2 linked regions of the Tautonia marina genome follow. The protein of the gene in region 1 interacts with the protein of each later gene in a pairwise test. Links are inferred from orthologs where the notes say so. Each region holds a gene or a part of one and is shown on either strand. Other genes may lie near its edges.

Region 1 (7,465 bases):
CGGGAAGGCCCTGGGGAGCGTCTTCGAAGACGAGCACGTAGGGAAAGCCTCGGCTGTCTCCGGTAAATGTCCAGGCCTCGTACAGGGCGCCTTCGGGGGCGATCCGATCGGGAAGGTCGTCGATGCGGAGGATGCGGCGGGCGGTCCCTTGCAGGCGGATCGGCAAGCCTCGGTAACGCTCGGGACGATCCAGCAGGTCGGAAAAGACCACATCGGTGCGGGCGGTTTCACGGAGTGTCTCGATGGGGGTTCTCCGCGCCCGGTCGAGCAGTTCGGCATAGGCCGCCGTCTCGCTGAATTGCAAGGGAGCCTCGTCCCGAACCGCCTCGAAGACGATCGAATCATCCGGTGGGGGCAGGGGAGTCTGCTCGCCGATTCCCTTGGCCGGTTCGGGAGCCGGCGCTACTTCGGGCCGAAGGAATTGCACCAGGAGAATGCCCGAGAGGATGACCAGGGTGATCAGCGGAATCACCTGTCCCCAGGCAACGCCTCGACGCACCGGGCCGTCGGGCTCGAAGGGGTCTGCGTGGCTCATCGGTTCCCTCGGCAGACGGTGGAGGAGCAACAGGCGATCGAGGCCTCAGTTCATCTCAGTGAAGTTGACCTTCGTTAGCCCAAGGTCGGAGAACATGTTCAAGACCGCAACCAGGTGTTCCCAGTGAAGATCCGGATGCGCCCGGATCAGTGCCTGATCGAATCCATAGTCCGGGTCTTCAAGCAACCCTTTAATCCGATCGCGGAGGCTGGGAAGGTTCTCGAACCGCAATTCCTCCAGTTCGATTCCGGTCAACTCTCCCGTGTTGTTCGAGAGCAACGTCACCTGGAATGATCGGATTGCCGGGGGTTCGTCCGAGGGGCTCTCCTCAGGAGGCGGTTCCGGTTCGGGCTCGGTCTGAGGAGTGGTCGGCAGCAGGTTCAGGTCAAACTGCAGCTCCATCGGCGCGGGCTTGAACGTGAGGATGAAGAACGTGAGCAGCTGAAAGGCCACGTCGAGCATGGGAGTCAGCGGGACTTCAATTTCGGTCGATTGACGCGGTCGAAACATCAGGGGCTGCTCCGGGGGCGGGCGTTGGCAGCATCAGAATGGGCTGAGAGAAGGAGCAAGTGTTGTCTGCTCTCCCGACCCGATCGTGCTTCGTCCGTCAATAAGTTGGTGCACTGAGGGCTCGGAGGTCGAACCGGGAGAAATTCACATCCTGGCAGGCCCGGATGAGCCGGAAGACCTCGGTAAACGGGGCCTGGCGATCGGCCCGAAGAATCACGGTCGTGGGCAGCGGCTCTCCGGCCGAGAGCGTGACGCCGGCGGCGTCGGCATTGAGGCGGGCCAGGTCGGCCTGGAAGCGAATATGCTTGAGTGCCTCGTCGGCGCTGAGAGCCTGGCTGGCCACCAGCAGGCGGCCGGTCTCGTCGATGTTCAGGACGAGCTTGTCCTCGGCCGGGTTGAGAATCGGTCGGGCCGACCCCGCCACCGGGAGCCGGACCCGCTGGTCATACACTTCCTGGTTGAAGTTCGAGACCATGATGAAAAAGGTCATGAGCTGGAAGACGACGTCGAGCAGCGGCGTCAGGTCGGGCTGATACTTGACGTTGTGCAGTTTGGGTCGGGGCATGGTCGGTCGGGCCTCCTCGCGTGGCACCGGGTTCGGGCTTCGGCTCAGGTGGCGGTCCGGGTGACCCCTTGCTGCTGCTTGGCGGCTTGCCAGAAAGCGTTGATGGTGCGATCGGCGATCTTGGTCGTCTCGGTCGCGATGAAGACGATCCGGTTCCGGAAGAAGGCGAAGAAGAAGATCGCCGGCACCGACACAATCAACCCTTCGAAGGTCGTGACCAGCGCGAGCGAAATGTTCCCGGCCAGCTTCGTCGGATCGACCTGCACCCCCTCGACCGTCGCCAGGTCCTGGAAGGCGAGGATCATGCCCAGCACCGTTCCGAGCAGGCCGAGCATCGGGGCGATCGTGCCAATCGTGCCGAGATAGCTGTTCTTCGACTCCATATCGACCACGATTTCCTCGGCCGTCGCGTTCATCGCTTCCTTGGCCTCGGTTCGACCGTTGGGCATGTTGGCCACGCCGGTCCGCACCAGCCGGGCCAGGAACGAATTATCCTCACGGCAGGCGTCGTAAGCTTCCTGGAATTTCTTCTCTCGGATCGCGTTATCGAGCAGGTCGACCAGTTGCGGCGGCACCGCTTCCTTGAGCCGGAACTCCAGGAACAGGCGAATGATCATCGCCACCAGAGTGATCGACAGAATGATGATCAGGCCGCCGATGATGCCCGACGACTCGATAAACCACTGCAATCCCGACTTGGTTCGAACCGGGCTTCCCGACGTGGTCTCGGCCGAAGCCGGCTCAGACGCCTCCGGTTCCGGCTCGGGCGCGGGAGCAGCCTCGGGAGCCGGGGCACCCTCCGGTTCCGGAGCCGGTGGAGGCGGCACGTCCTCCTGGGCCATCGCAACGGTCGGCATCAGTCCGATCGTGCCGACGCACAAGAGCGGCAGCGTCAGCAACGCCGCCAGCAGAATTCGGGACAGGCGACGGCCCCTCGGGCTCGGAATCGGGGTCGGCATCGGTGGCGGTCTCCGTCGGCGGTCGGGTCGGAGTCGGATTCGGAGTCGACGTCGAGATCCAAACGAAGCGATTTCAGGTGAGGGTCAAGGTCGAGCCGGGCCACGCGGCGAGTGAAGGGACCTCGGGAAGTGTCGGAACCGATCGACCTCGCGATCCGATTGGACCATTCCCGCTCGCGTGCGCTCAAGAAAGCCTCATCGGGATTCTCTGTCGCGTCTTGCCACCTGTCAACCATCCCTTCCGAACCGAAGCGGTTCGACGCCCTCACCAGTGGCATGACACGGCCGCTTTTCCAGCGGCCAACGGTCGCCTTGTGTCGGAGAATCAAGGGGTGTTCGTCGCGAGGATGCCACGCCTGGACCAGCCTCACGGTCAAGGCTCGTCTACCGGCCCGAGGATACTGAGATCCAGGGGTTCGTCCGGCGCAAGGACGACCGTTCGTCCGACCCTCGGCCACTGGGTTCGAATCGTGTCGAGATAGATCCGCTGAACGGTCATCGGGCGGGCTCGGTTCACTTCGGTCGCCAGCGATCGGAACCTGTCGGCCCGCGACCGCGCGAGAATCACCGAGCGCTCCGCCGCGGCATGGGCGCGGTCGAGAATCGCCCCGACTTCCGACGCCGAGGCGGCCAGCAGACGATCGGCCAGCCCCTGCGCCTCGCGGAGCCTCGTATCGACTTCACTCCGGGCCGCCTGGGTGGCGGCGAAGTCGGGTCGGACTTCCTCGGGAGGACGAACCTCGGTCAGATTCACCCCCAGGATCGCCAGCCCAAGCCCGAGCCGTTCCGAGTCGTCTTGCAAGGTTTCCGCCACCTCGACGGCCACGGCCAGCCGATCGCCTCCCATCGCATCGTCAATCCCCCGACGGGCCAGCGCCCGACTCAACGACGCCTCTCCGAGCGCGGCCAGCACCTCCTCACGCCGATCGACCCCCACCACGAACGCCACCGGATCGGCCACTCGGTACTGGACGACCACTTCCGCTTGCAGCACGTTCTGATCGCCCGAGAGAAACTCACCGGCGCCGGGGGCTTCGGCGGCTCCGGGAATGCCGGCCAGCCCAAGCCTCAGACGTCGCACTTCGTCCGTCCGAACGCGGTCGATCCGGTCGATCCCGAGGGGGGCGACCCAGTGCAACCCTGCTCCCATCGGCCGATCAATCACCCGACCGAAGCGCCGGACGACGACCGATTCGCCCGGCTCGACCGCCACCAGGCCCGTTGCCAGAACGATCAGGACGACCAGGCTCGTCAGGCCCATCGTTGTTGCGATCCGTGTTCGACGGCTCATTCCTCGTCCTCCCCGGACGGGTTCGGATCGGTCGCAGCAACCGGAGCACCCGAAGCCGGTGTCGGTTGGGCCAGAGGAGTCGGCGTGGAAGCTGTTGCCGGAGCTTGCAGGACCTCCGATCCCGGCCCCTGGTTCAAGAGCCTCAGCAACGGGCTATCGGCCGACAGGACGACCGTCGCCCGGCCGTCGAGCAACGAGCGATACGTTTCCAGCGTCCGCAGGAACTCGGCGAAGCCCGGGTCGGTCGCGTGGGCCTCGTTCAGGATGCGGGTGGCCTCGGCCTCTCCCGAGCTTCGGATGCGGTCGGCCTCGGCCTCGGCCTCGGCGAGAATCGCCTCCCGTTGCCGCTCGGCCTGGCTGGTAATCGTGCGGGCCTTCGTTTCCCCGTCGGCGCGGACCTGCGCGGCCACCTGTCGGCGTTCGCTCCGGATCAGATCGAACACCGCCGGCCGGACCTCCAGCGGGTGATTGAACCGGCGAAGCCTCACGTCCACCACCGCGACCCCCAACTCCTCGCTTGCCGCTTCGGCCACGGCCGATTGCACCTCCCCGGTCACGGCGTCGAGCGCCCAGACCGTCGAATCGGTCGAGGCGAGCGTCTCCAGTTCTCTCCGGCCGATCGCATCGCTCAACGCCGAGGCAATCCGCTCCTCCAGCCTCGCCTCGGCTGCCTCGCTCGATCCGGCGGCGCGGAGGAAGGTGATCGGATCGGCCACCTTCCAGGCAACGAACCCGGCGATCTCCAGATTCTTCTTGTCCCCGGTGATCACTTCCCTCGTGCTCGTGTCGAACGACTTCAGGCGGCGGTCGATCGACCAGACCCCTTGCCACGGCCATTTGGCGTGCAGGCCCGCCTCTCCCGGATCATCGCCGTACAGCACGACCGGACGGCCGAAGCTGGTTACGAGCACATATTGCGATTCATCCGCCACCACGATCGACCGCGCCGCGACCAGAAGCACGGCCACGACGAATATCAGCAGGGCGGCGATAACCGAGGATCGACGCATCGGAGACCTTTCATGATCAATCAAACGATTTCAGGAAGGCATGTGTGAGGGTTTCGTGGTCCATCCCGTGGTCACTCACGGCGATGGCTCCGGCTCGGCGGTTGGCGTGCGCGGGAGATCGTCCTGCAATCGCTCGGGATCGCCGAGCCATCCGGAGATTGCCGGTTCCCCCAAGATCAAATGGCGGCGGCGATCGGCCCGAGACGGGTCAAGGATCAGCTTCGGCCGATCGGCCACGGCGGCCTCGACCGCGTCGGCATAGAGCCGGTGGTCGGTTAGCTTCGGTGCCGACGTGCGGGCCGATTGCAGGGCCAAAAACGACGCGGCCGACGACGAGGCAACCGCCACCGACGATCGACGATCCGCCTCGGCCTGGGCCAGCGTCTCGGCGGCCAGTCCCCGAGCATCGGCCAATCGCTCGGCACGCTGGGCGAGCGCGGCGTTCACCTGGGCCTCGGCATCGCGATTGGCACGCGAGACATCCCGATATGCATCCACCACCGCCAATGGCGGATGAGCATCCCGGAACGTCACCCCCACGACCTCCAGCCCGAGCCCCGCCTCGGCGACCCGTCGGCGGAGTTCCTCGGTCGAGGCCCGCTCGGCGTCTCCCCGGCGGTCCGTCATCAAGGCATCCAGCGGTCGTCGGCCGATGACCGACCGAACGCTCGCCTCGGCCAGCGACTGCAACGCCTCCTCCGCGCGATCCACTCCAAAGGCTGCGATCCTCCAGTGATCTCGGGACGCGCCGAGCCGGTACTCGACCGTGGCCGTCAGCTCGATCAGCCGACCATCTCCGGTCAGAACCAGCGCTTCCTCCGTCGCCCTCGCGTCGGCACGATCGTGCCCACTCTCCCAGCGGAAGCCGTCCGTGGTGCGCTCAACCTCGATCGTCCGGAATCCGATCGACACCCCTCGCACGCGATCCGGCTCCAGACGCACGATTCGCTCGATCGGCCTCGGCCATCGCAGGTGCAAGCCCGGATCGATCGTGCCCTCGAACCGACCGAACCGGCTCACCAGTCCGACCTCCTCGGGGCCGATCGTCGTCAGCCCCGACCCTGCATACGCCACCGCGCCGAGTATCGCCAGTCCGATCAGCGCGCCTCGCCAGTGGCTCATCGCCCGATCGACCACCCGGCCCAGGTCGAGCCGATCGTCCCAGGCGTCGATCGCCCGGCCGAAGGCTCGGATCTGCCGGAACGGAGGCATCTCGTGCCAGTCGCCGAAGCCGAGCAACCGCATCGCGTTCAGCAGGACCAAGAGCGACCCGATCTGGTGCAGGATCGCCGCTGCCACCGGCCCAAGCACGCCGAGGAAGGCCAGAAACACCGCCCCCGCGTTCAGGCCAAACGCAAACAGGATGATGTTCTGCCGGATGATCCGCACCGTCGCCCGAGACAGCTTCACGAAGTCGGGCAGGACGTTCAGCGGATCATTCATTAACACCACGTCGCCCGCCTCGGCCGCCAGGTCGGCGCCCGGCCCGGCAATGGCGATCCCGACATCGGCCGCCGCCAGCGCGGGAGCGTCGTTGATCCCGTCGCCGATCATCGCCACCCGTCGCCCTTCTCCCTGGCGCTCCCGAATCCAGGCCGCCTTGTCCGCCGGGAGCAGCTCCGATTCGACCGTCTTCAGATGCACCTTCTTCGCCACCACCTCCGCCGCTGGTTTGCGGTCGCCGGTCAACAGCGCGATGAGGGTGAATTTCAAGTGTTTTAAATCGTGAATGACATCGTGGGCCTCGGGCCTCACCGTGTCTCGGGCTCCCAGGAGGCCGACAATCCGCCCTGCTTCCGCCACGAGCAACGGGGTCTGGCCGATCCCGTCGAGCCGGGCGATCCCCTCCTCGACGGTGGCATCCAGTGCCAGCCCTCGCTCGATCATCAGACGGCGATTGCCGACGATCACCGACCGCTCCGCCCCCCCCGGATCGACCACGCGGGCCTCGACTCCCGCGCCTGGCATGGCCACAATGTCGCTCGCCTCGGGCACCGAAAGCCCGCGCCGATCGGCTTCCCGGACGACCGAATCGGCCAGCGGATGCCTTCCCCCTCGCTCGGCCGAGGCCGCCAGCCTGAGCAAGTCGTCGGCCGTTCGATCATCAAACGACTCGACCGTCACCAGTTCCGGCGTGCCGAGCGTGAGTGTCCCCGTCTTGTCGAAGGCAATCGCGTCGCACCGCGCCATTCGTTCCAGGGCCGCCCCCCCCTTGATGACGACCCCATGCCTCGCCAGCCAGGCCATGCTTGCCATCACGGCGGCCGGGGTCGCCAAAATCAGGGCACACGGGCAGGCCACCACCAGCACGGCCACCGCTCGCCGTCCCGTATCCGGCCAGCCCAGCAGCAACCCCGCCACCACGGTAATCGTTGCCGCCGCGAAGACCGCCGGCAGGAAATACGACGCCAGGCGATCCGCCGTCCGGTGGATCGGCGCCTTCCGCCTTTGGGCGTCGGCCACCAGCTTCAACACCTGCCCGAACGTCGATTCGTGCCCGACCCGATCAGCCCGCACCTCGATCTGACCGAACTGGTTGATCGTCCCCGTATACACGTCCTCGCCGGGGCCGCGATCGACCGGGATCGACTCGCC
Region 2 (7,531 bases), on another replicon or contig:
TGCCTCCGAGAACTCGAGACGGTCCTCGACATGGCCGAGCAACCGACCGGCTCCGAACGCCAGGTCGCCATCTTCGAACAGACCGGCGACCTCCATCAAGTCGTCCGCCAGATGCTCGATCGTCGCCCGTTCGAGCCGCTCACGACTTCATGAGTTCTTCTTGCCTTTTTCATAAAATGTCTGGTCGTCTCTGGGTACGATACGTTTGGATTGACCGGAGCCGACGGGGACGATTCGGCCCCGATCAACGGGACGGAGCCCCCTCGTTCCCGGAGTACCGGAACGAGCGATGGCCGTCCGATCGATCCGAAGCCGCTCAATTCCTCCGGTCCGCAACCTCCGGGCGACGGATTCCCTCATGGCCAACACGCAAATTCTGATCGTCGAAGACGAACATCACCTGGCCGACACGCTGGCGATGAACCTTCGCCGCGAAGGCTTTGATGTCCTGATCGCTTACGATGGCCAGGACGGGCTCCGCCAGGCCCAGCTTCGCTTGCCCGACCTGATCGTGCTCGACCTCATGCTCCCGGTCAAACCCGGCCTGGAGGTCTGCCGAGAACTCCGAGCCGGGTCCCAGACCCGAGACATCCCCATTCTCATGCTCACGGCCAAGGCCGAGGAGAGCGACGAGCTGATCGGCCTGGCCGTTGGTGCCGACGACTACGTCACCAAGCCCTACAGCCTCAAGGTCCTGATCCAGCGCATCAAGAACGTCCTCCGCCGACGGGCCAGCCACGCGGAGACCGCCTCGGCCGTTGTCTTCGAGGTCCAGGGGGTGACGATCGACAAGCATCGTCACCGCGCCTTGTTTCAAGGCGCGGAGCTTCCCCTGACCCCCACCGAGTTCCGGCTTCTTGAGGTCTTGCTACGTCAGGCCGGTCGGGCCTTCACCCGTCACGAATTGATGGACGCCGCGATTGGCGAGGATGCCATGGTCTTGGAGCGGACCATCGATGTCCATATCAAGAGCCTTCGGAAGAAGCTCGGTGCCGGCTCCGAATTGATCGAAACGGTCCGGGGTGTCGGTTACCGTTTCCGAGAGGCGGATCTTGTGGCGCAAGACTGAGTGCTGACCGGTCCCGGTTCGGCCCTGAGCCGATGTCCCAGGGGGGCTTCGATCGTCTGCCAGCATTCCGTCGCTGCCGCTGTCGCCGGGATGGCCGTCGGTTCTTCAACCGAGACCATCTCGCCGCTGAGGCGAGCCAGGGCCGCCTCGGCTTCATCACGCTGCCGCAACTCGGCCCGCACGACGGGGACGTGTCTCGGTGCGTCGATCCCGAGACGGACCTGACCGCCTTCGAGCCGGACCACCGTGACACAGATGTCGCGGCCAATGTAGAGTTTTTCCATGCGTTTGCGCGTCAGAACGAGCATCGTTGGCATGCTCCTGGGAGCCTCGAACCGGCCGCCCTGCCACCCTCGCGGCAAGGGCTGATCGTGGTTCGTGCTCGCTGGGTCGAGGTGGGTCTTCAGGAACCTTAGGTCACACTTGGTCGACCCAATCGCGCTGTTCGACCACTTCTGCAACTCTTGCCGAGCATCTCTGGGCGGCGAGCCTCAAACTCTCGTATAATGCCCACTGGTGCGATCCTGCCGGATCGCTGCAACTGGGTCGACTCGCGTGTGGGCCGGTCGTGGCTCGCCGGGCCGATCCAGGCGGTCTAAAGGCGTTTGCGTCGAAGACCCGGTGACGCAAGGTCGGGCCAACGATGGCTCGTCGATCGATCGATTCAAGGTGAGGAAACGATGCCGCAGCACTCCGCCGTGATCATCATCGGTTCGGGCTCCGCCGGCCTGACCGCCGCGCTCTACTCGGCCCGCGCCAACCTCTCCCCGATCGTCTTCGAAGGCCGAGAGCCCGGCGGCCAGCTCACCCTGACGACCGACGTCGAGAACTTTCCCGGCTTCCCCGAGGCCATCAATGGCCCCGACCTGATGAACAAGATGCGCGAGCAGGCCCAGCGATTCGGGGCCGACACCCGCTGGGAAACCGTCGTCGGTGTCGATCTCTCGCAACGCCCCTTCCGCGTCAAGACGACCGACGACCCCAGCGGCGACCCCGAAAGCGGCACCATCACCGAGTACACCGCCGATGCCCTGATCGTTGCCACCGGCGCTTCGGCCCGATGGCTCGGCAACGAAGGCCCCTTCAAGGGGGCCGGCGTGAGCACCTGTGCCACCTGCGACGGCCACTTCTATAAGGGGAAGGAAATCGCCGTGGTCGGCGGCGGCGACTCGGCGGTTGAGGAAGCCACCTTCCTCACCCGGTTTGCTTCCAAGGTCACCTTGATCCACCGCCGCGAGGAGCTGCGCGCCTCGAAGATCATGCAGGACAAGCTCTTCGCCAACGAGAAGATCGCTTTCGCCTGGAACTCCGTCGTCGACGAGGTTTACGGCGACACCGACCCCCGGCCGATCCTCAAAGGGGTCAAGCTCCGATCGACCGAGGACAACGAGACTCTCACCGATCTGAACCTCTCCGGTCTTTTCCTGGCAATCGGCCACATCCCGAACACCGGTATCTTCAAGGGGAAGCTTGCGATGACCCCCGAGGGCTACCTCCTGACCCGCGCCGCCCTTGCCTGGGACGGGATCGAAGCCCCGGCCGATCTGCGCGATCGAATGCCCAACTACAGTTCCGCAACTGATGTCGAGGGCGTGTTTGCCTGCGGCGACGTGGTGGATACCCACTATCGCCAGGCCATCACCGCCGCCGGCTCCGGATGTGCCGCGGCCATCGACGCGGAGAAATGGCTCGAAGCCACTGGTGCCGGTCATTAATCCGTGGTGCTGATTCTGATTCGGAGACCCGGTGGCGGTCGACCTGGAACGCCGCCCGGTCTACAATTGTGAGATCGAGGACCGGCTGGCAATCGATTTGCACGCCAGCCACTCGCCCGAAGTGCCCCCGTCGGGCTGCCCAATTTAAGGACGGAACAACGAGCCGATGGAGAATCCGCGAGCCCCCAAAGACGGCGACCCCGATCGCAAGCCCGCCGATCGCCGCAAACCCGGCAGTCAACAAAGCGGCGGCAGCGGTGGCGGATCGACCGGCACGCCGACCCCCCCGTGGTCGCTCCTGTTCCTGATCGCGGCGATGGTCCTCGTCTTCCTGATGTGGAACCCGTTCAAGTCCGAGATCCGTGTCAGCTACTACCCCTGGTTCCTCGATCAGGTCAACACCGACAACATCGAGTCGATCACCTTTCAGGGACGCGACGTTCGCGGCAAGCTTCGTACCCCCGACCAGGAGTACAAGGCCTCCGACAGCGCCAAGGCCACAACCGTTTCCCAGTTCACCACCACCATCCCGACCGAAGACGCACTCGATCGGGTGATGGCCTTGCTCCAGGGAGAAACCGTCCCAGCCACCGGTGAGGCTCGCTCAAGTCCTCCCCCTCGGATCGAGGTGCTTGAGCCCCAGGCGCCGACCACCTTGCTCTGGCTCAGCTTCCTCCTGCCCATGCTCCTGATCGGTGGTCTGATCTTCTTCATGATGCGCCGGGCCCGCGATCAGTTCGACGGCGGCATTCTCGGCAACTTCACCAAGAGCCAGGCCAAGCGGCACGATAAGTCCAAGCAGCGCACCACCTTCGATGAGGTCGCCGGCCTGGAGAACGCCAAGGCCGAGCTGCAAGAAATCGTCGAGTTCCTCAAGACTCCCGACAAGTTTCAGCGCCTCGGCGGTCGGATTCCCAAGGGAGTTCTCCTGATCGGCCCTCCCGGCTCGGGTAAGACCCTGCTCGCCCGAGCCGTCGCCGGCGAGGCCGGTGCGCCGTTCTTCTCGATTTCCGGCTCGGAATTCATCCAGATGTTCGTCGGCGTCGGTGCCAGCCGCGTCCGGGACATGTTCAAGACGGCCAAGGAAAACTCCCCCTGCATCCTCTTTATTGACGAGATCGACGCCGTCGGTCGCGTCCGAGGGGCCGGCCTCGGCGGCGGACACGACGAACGCGAGCAGACGCTCAACCAGATCCTCACCGAGATGGACGGCTTCACCCCGAGCGAAACCGTCATCGTGCTGGCCGCCACCAATCGCCCCGACGTGCTCGACCCGGCCCTCCTGCGCCCCGGCCGCTTCGATCGTCACGTCACCGTCGACCGGCCGACCCGTAAGGGCCGCTTCGAAATCCTCAAGGTCCACACCCGCAACGTTCCCCTGGCCGATGAGGTCGATCTCGACTCCATCGCCCGCGGTTCTGTCGGCATGTCGGGCGCCGACCTGGCCAACCTTGTCAACGAGGCGGCGCTCATCGCCACCCGGGAAAACAAAGACAAGGTCGATATGCAGGACTTCGAGGCCGCCCGCGACAAGGTCATGATGGGGGCCAAGCGCGAGGAATTCATCACCCAGAAAGACAAGCGAGCCACCGCCTACCACGAGGCCGGTCACGCCCTGGTCGCCTGGATGACCCCCAAGACCGACCCCGTCCACAAGGTCACGATCATTCCCCGCGGTCGATCGCTCGGCGTCACCCAGTTTATCCCTGAGGAAGACCGCCTCGGCTACTCCGAGAGCCAGATCAAGGCCCGGCTCGATGTCCTTCTCGGCGGTCGAGCCGCCGAGAAGCTCATCTACGATGATCTCTCCACCGGCGCGGCCGAAGACCTGAAGCAAGCCACCCGACTGGCCCGCATGATGGTCACCCAGTGGGGCATGAGCCCCCGGGTCGGCCCCGTCTACGTCCAAGGGGCCGAGGAGCACCCCTTCCTCGGTCGCGAGATGACCGAGGCCCGTGACCACTCCGAACACACCCAGCAGGTCATCGATGAGGAAGTCGCCCGGATTCTCCGAGAGGCCGACACCCGAGCCTTCCGTCTTCTCGAAGAGAATCGCGAGCAGCTCGAACGCATGACCGATGCCCTCATCGAACGCGAGGTCATCACCGATGTCGAGATCCAGGAGATGATCGGCAAGCGGGCCCTTGATCCCTCCGACCCTCATCCCGACGAGGTTGTCGTCTCGACGGACGCTCAGCCCGGCAACCTTCCTTCTCAGACCGTTGATCAGAATGGAGCGGCAGGCTAATCGAACCACGATTGGCCCCGTTGATCGATCTCTGGGGCCGGGCCAGACGCTTCCCGACTCCGACCCCGCGCGGTAGCCTTGGGAGCATTGGCCTGCTCCTCCCCCGACCCTCCCGCACCGTGCGAGGTCCGAGTTTACGATGTCCGCTACCGCTCCGAAGGGCACCCCGGTGGTTTGCGCCGGGGTGATCGTTGCCGATCACCTCACCCCGCCGATCGACCGCTTCCCCCAGCCGGGAGAACTCGTCAAGGTTGACGAGCTTGTGCTGAATATTGGCGGCCTGGCCGCGAACGTGGCCGTGGTCCTGTCGAAGCTGGGCGTGGGGGCCCGTATTTGCTGCCGGGTCGGCGGCGACGCCTTCGGCCGGTTCGTCGCGGAATCCCTCGAAGCGGCCGGTGTCGAGACGTCGAGCCTCATCGTCGATCCCGACCGCGATACGAGCCAGACTCTCATCGTCAACGTCAAGGGGGAGGACCGCCGGTTCATCCACAGCTTCGGGGCCAATGCCGCCCTTTCGGCCGCCGACCTCGACGCGGCGATCACCCCCGAGGCTCGTGTGCTCTATGTCGGCGGCTACCTGATCCTTCCCGGCCTCGACCCCGACGCCCTCGCCGATCGCTTTGCCCGAGCCCGATCCCAGGGGATCACCACCGTTCTCGACGTCGCCTGCCCCGGCCCGGCCGACTACCTCTCGAAGCTCAAGCCGGTCCTCCCCCACACCGACGTCTTCCTGCCGAACACCGACGAGGCGGCCTTGATCCTCGGCGGAGAAACCGACGCCATCCGCCAGGCCGAGGCCTTCCGAGCCCTCGGGGCCGCTCGAGTCGTCATCACCCGAGGCGAACACGGCTCGATCTCCCTTTCCGAATCCCACCGTCTGAAGCTCGGCGTTTACCCGGTCGATTACGTCGACGGCACCGGCAGCGGCGACGCCTTCGATGCCGGCTACATCGCCGCGCTCATCTCCGGCCTCGACGAGCCCGGTTGCCTGAAGCTCGCCAGCGCCCTCGGTGCCAGTTGCGTTCGGGCCGTCGGCACGACCGCGGGCATCTTCACCCGCACCGAGGCCGACCGCTTCATCGCCGAGCACGATTTGCCCGTCGAGACGATCTGACGCGATCGAACCCAACGTGCCTGCCATCGGCTCCGATTCAAATATCCAGAATCAGCTCGGCGATCCAGGCGTCTCCCTCGTGCCTGAGCGATGCCCCGTGCTGGGTCACGGCCTTCACCTCGTGATCCAGCATGTGCCGGTCACGGTCGATCGCTTCTCCGGCGATCGAGGCGTCAAGCTTCCGACCGTCCTCCGAGAGGGTCAGGTCAAACCGTGTGTAAAGCCGATGCGTCGTCTCACACCGAAAGATCAACTCGTTGAGCCAGTCGATCAGCAGGTCGCCCGGTGTCTCGGCCTGAAGGGAAACGGTCTCGGTTTCGATGGCCTTGACATCGTTCCGGTTCACGACGATGTAGTCGAACAACCCCTCCGCCGCGGTGCGAAACAGGTCGGTCAGATCACCCGCCCGGACCCGGAACCCCACGTCGGCGGTGTGCTCGAAATGCTCGACGGTGCCCATCTCTCGGCCCTCACGTGCCTGCCGCCTCGAAGACCGACCCACACCCGAATTGAAAACCAGGGAGGAAGGGAGACTCGATTGTCCCTGACGGCCCGAACCGTTGTTCGACCCAGCGGCCCCGATTGCGTCGGAGAACGAGGATTGACCGTTTTCCCGGATCAACGATCCAGTACTCCTTGACTCCGAACGCCAGATATTCCTCCCGCTTTTCCTGGTAGTCCCGAGCTTCCGAGCCGGGCGAGACGACCTCGACAACCACCTCAGGGATCCAAAGTCCCCAGACCGCATTGCCTTCCACCGGCGCGGGAGTCATGGAGACCGCCAGATCCGGGTGTCGCTCCGACTGCTGGGCTTCGAGCAGGATCTTGCATTCGCCTCCCCCGGCGATCGTATCGAGGACTCCCGGGTGAGCAAGATCGTAGGCCGCGAATTGCCGGCGGATCGCGGTCAGGACGCGGAGATGTTTCGGCCTCGGAACGTCCGTCACGACGATTTCCCCCCGCCCCAGCTCATAATGATAGCCCTCCATCACCTCGGCAGGCTCGAACTCATCGAGCGTCATGCGCTGGCCGTGATCGGCCGGACCAATCCGAACCGTTGTCTTTGGCATGTCCGTCCTCCGGAGAATCGTCCCGATGCTTTCCGAGTACCGGTCGACCGACTAGATTAACTCCCAAGCCCGACACGGGTCACGTCGGCCCGAGTCGTCGGGCGAATCCCAACCACGGAAGGAATCCCGATGATCGAAGCAGGCCAGCCCGCCCCCGACTTCACCCTCACCGACCAGCACGGCAAGAAGGTTTCGCTCAAAAAGCTCAAGGGGAAGGTCGTCGTCCTCTATTTCTACCCGAAAGACGACACTCCCGGATGCACCAAGGAAGCCTGCGCCTTCCGCGATGCCCGAGCCGATTACGAGGCCGCCGGG

Evidence for each region. Proteins that work in one complex are often made in the same cells at the same time.
Region 2: the proteins of hflC (region 1) and ftsH interact in binary tests that used the Escherichia coli proteins (3 or more experiments, as listed by UniProt). The link is inferred for Tautonia marina from one-to-one orthologs.

Annotation. Positions count from the first base shown.
Region 1 is NZ_WEZF01000002.1:459,430-466,894, reverse strand. The notes cover bases 2,864-5,753. They hold hflC (protease modulator HflC), read right to left. Parts: upstream 4,871-5,753; coding sequence 3,857-4,870; downstream 2,864-3,856. Other genes in these bases: GA615_RS04375 (cation-translocating P-type ATPase family protein), read right to left, coding at 4,946-5,753; hflK (protease modulator HflK), read right to left, coding at 2,943-3,860. Also shown: GA615_RS04405 (hypothetical protein), read right to left, coding at 1-535; GA615_RS04400 (ExbD/TolR family protein), read right to left, coding at 581-1,045; GA615_RS04395 (ExbD/TolR family protein), read right to left, coding at 1,143-1,610; GA615_RS04390 (MotA/TolQ/ExbB proton channel family protein), read right to left, coding at 1,655-2,569; more of GA615_RS04375, read right to left, coding at 5,754-7,465.
Region 2 is NZ_WEZF01000023.1:10,587-18,117, reverse strand. The notes cover bases 2,536-5,491. They hold ftsH (ATP-dependent zinc metalloprotease FtsH), read left to right. Parts: upstream 2,536-2,950; coding sequence 2,951-5,032; downstream 5,033-5,491. Other genes in these bases: GA615_RS22615 (carbohydrate kinase family protein), read left to right, coding at 5,172-5,491; trxB (thioredoxin-disulfide reductase), read left to right, coding at 2,536-2,784. Also shown: GA615_RS22640 (carboxylate-amine ligase), read left to right, coding at 1-153; GA615_RS22635 (winged helix-turn-helix domain-containing protein), read left to right, coding at 359-1,069; GA615_RS28780 (carbon storage regulator), read right to left, coding at 1,030-1,377; more of trxB, read left to right, coding at 1,750-2,535; more of GA615_RS22615, read left to right, coding at 5,492-6,146; GA615_RS22610 (archease), read right to left, coding at 6,184-6,606; GA615_RS22605 (Uma2 family endonuclease), read right to left, coding at 6,617-7,216; bcp (thioredoxin-dependent thiol peroxidase), read left to right, coding at 7,346-7,531. UniProt on the Escherichia coli protein: Acts as a processive, ATP-dependent zinc metallopeptidase for both cytoplasmic and membrane proteins. Plays a role in the quality control of integral membrane proteins.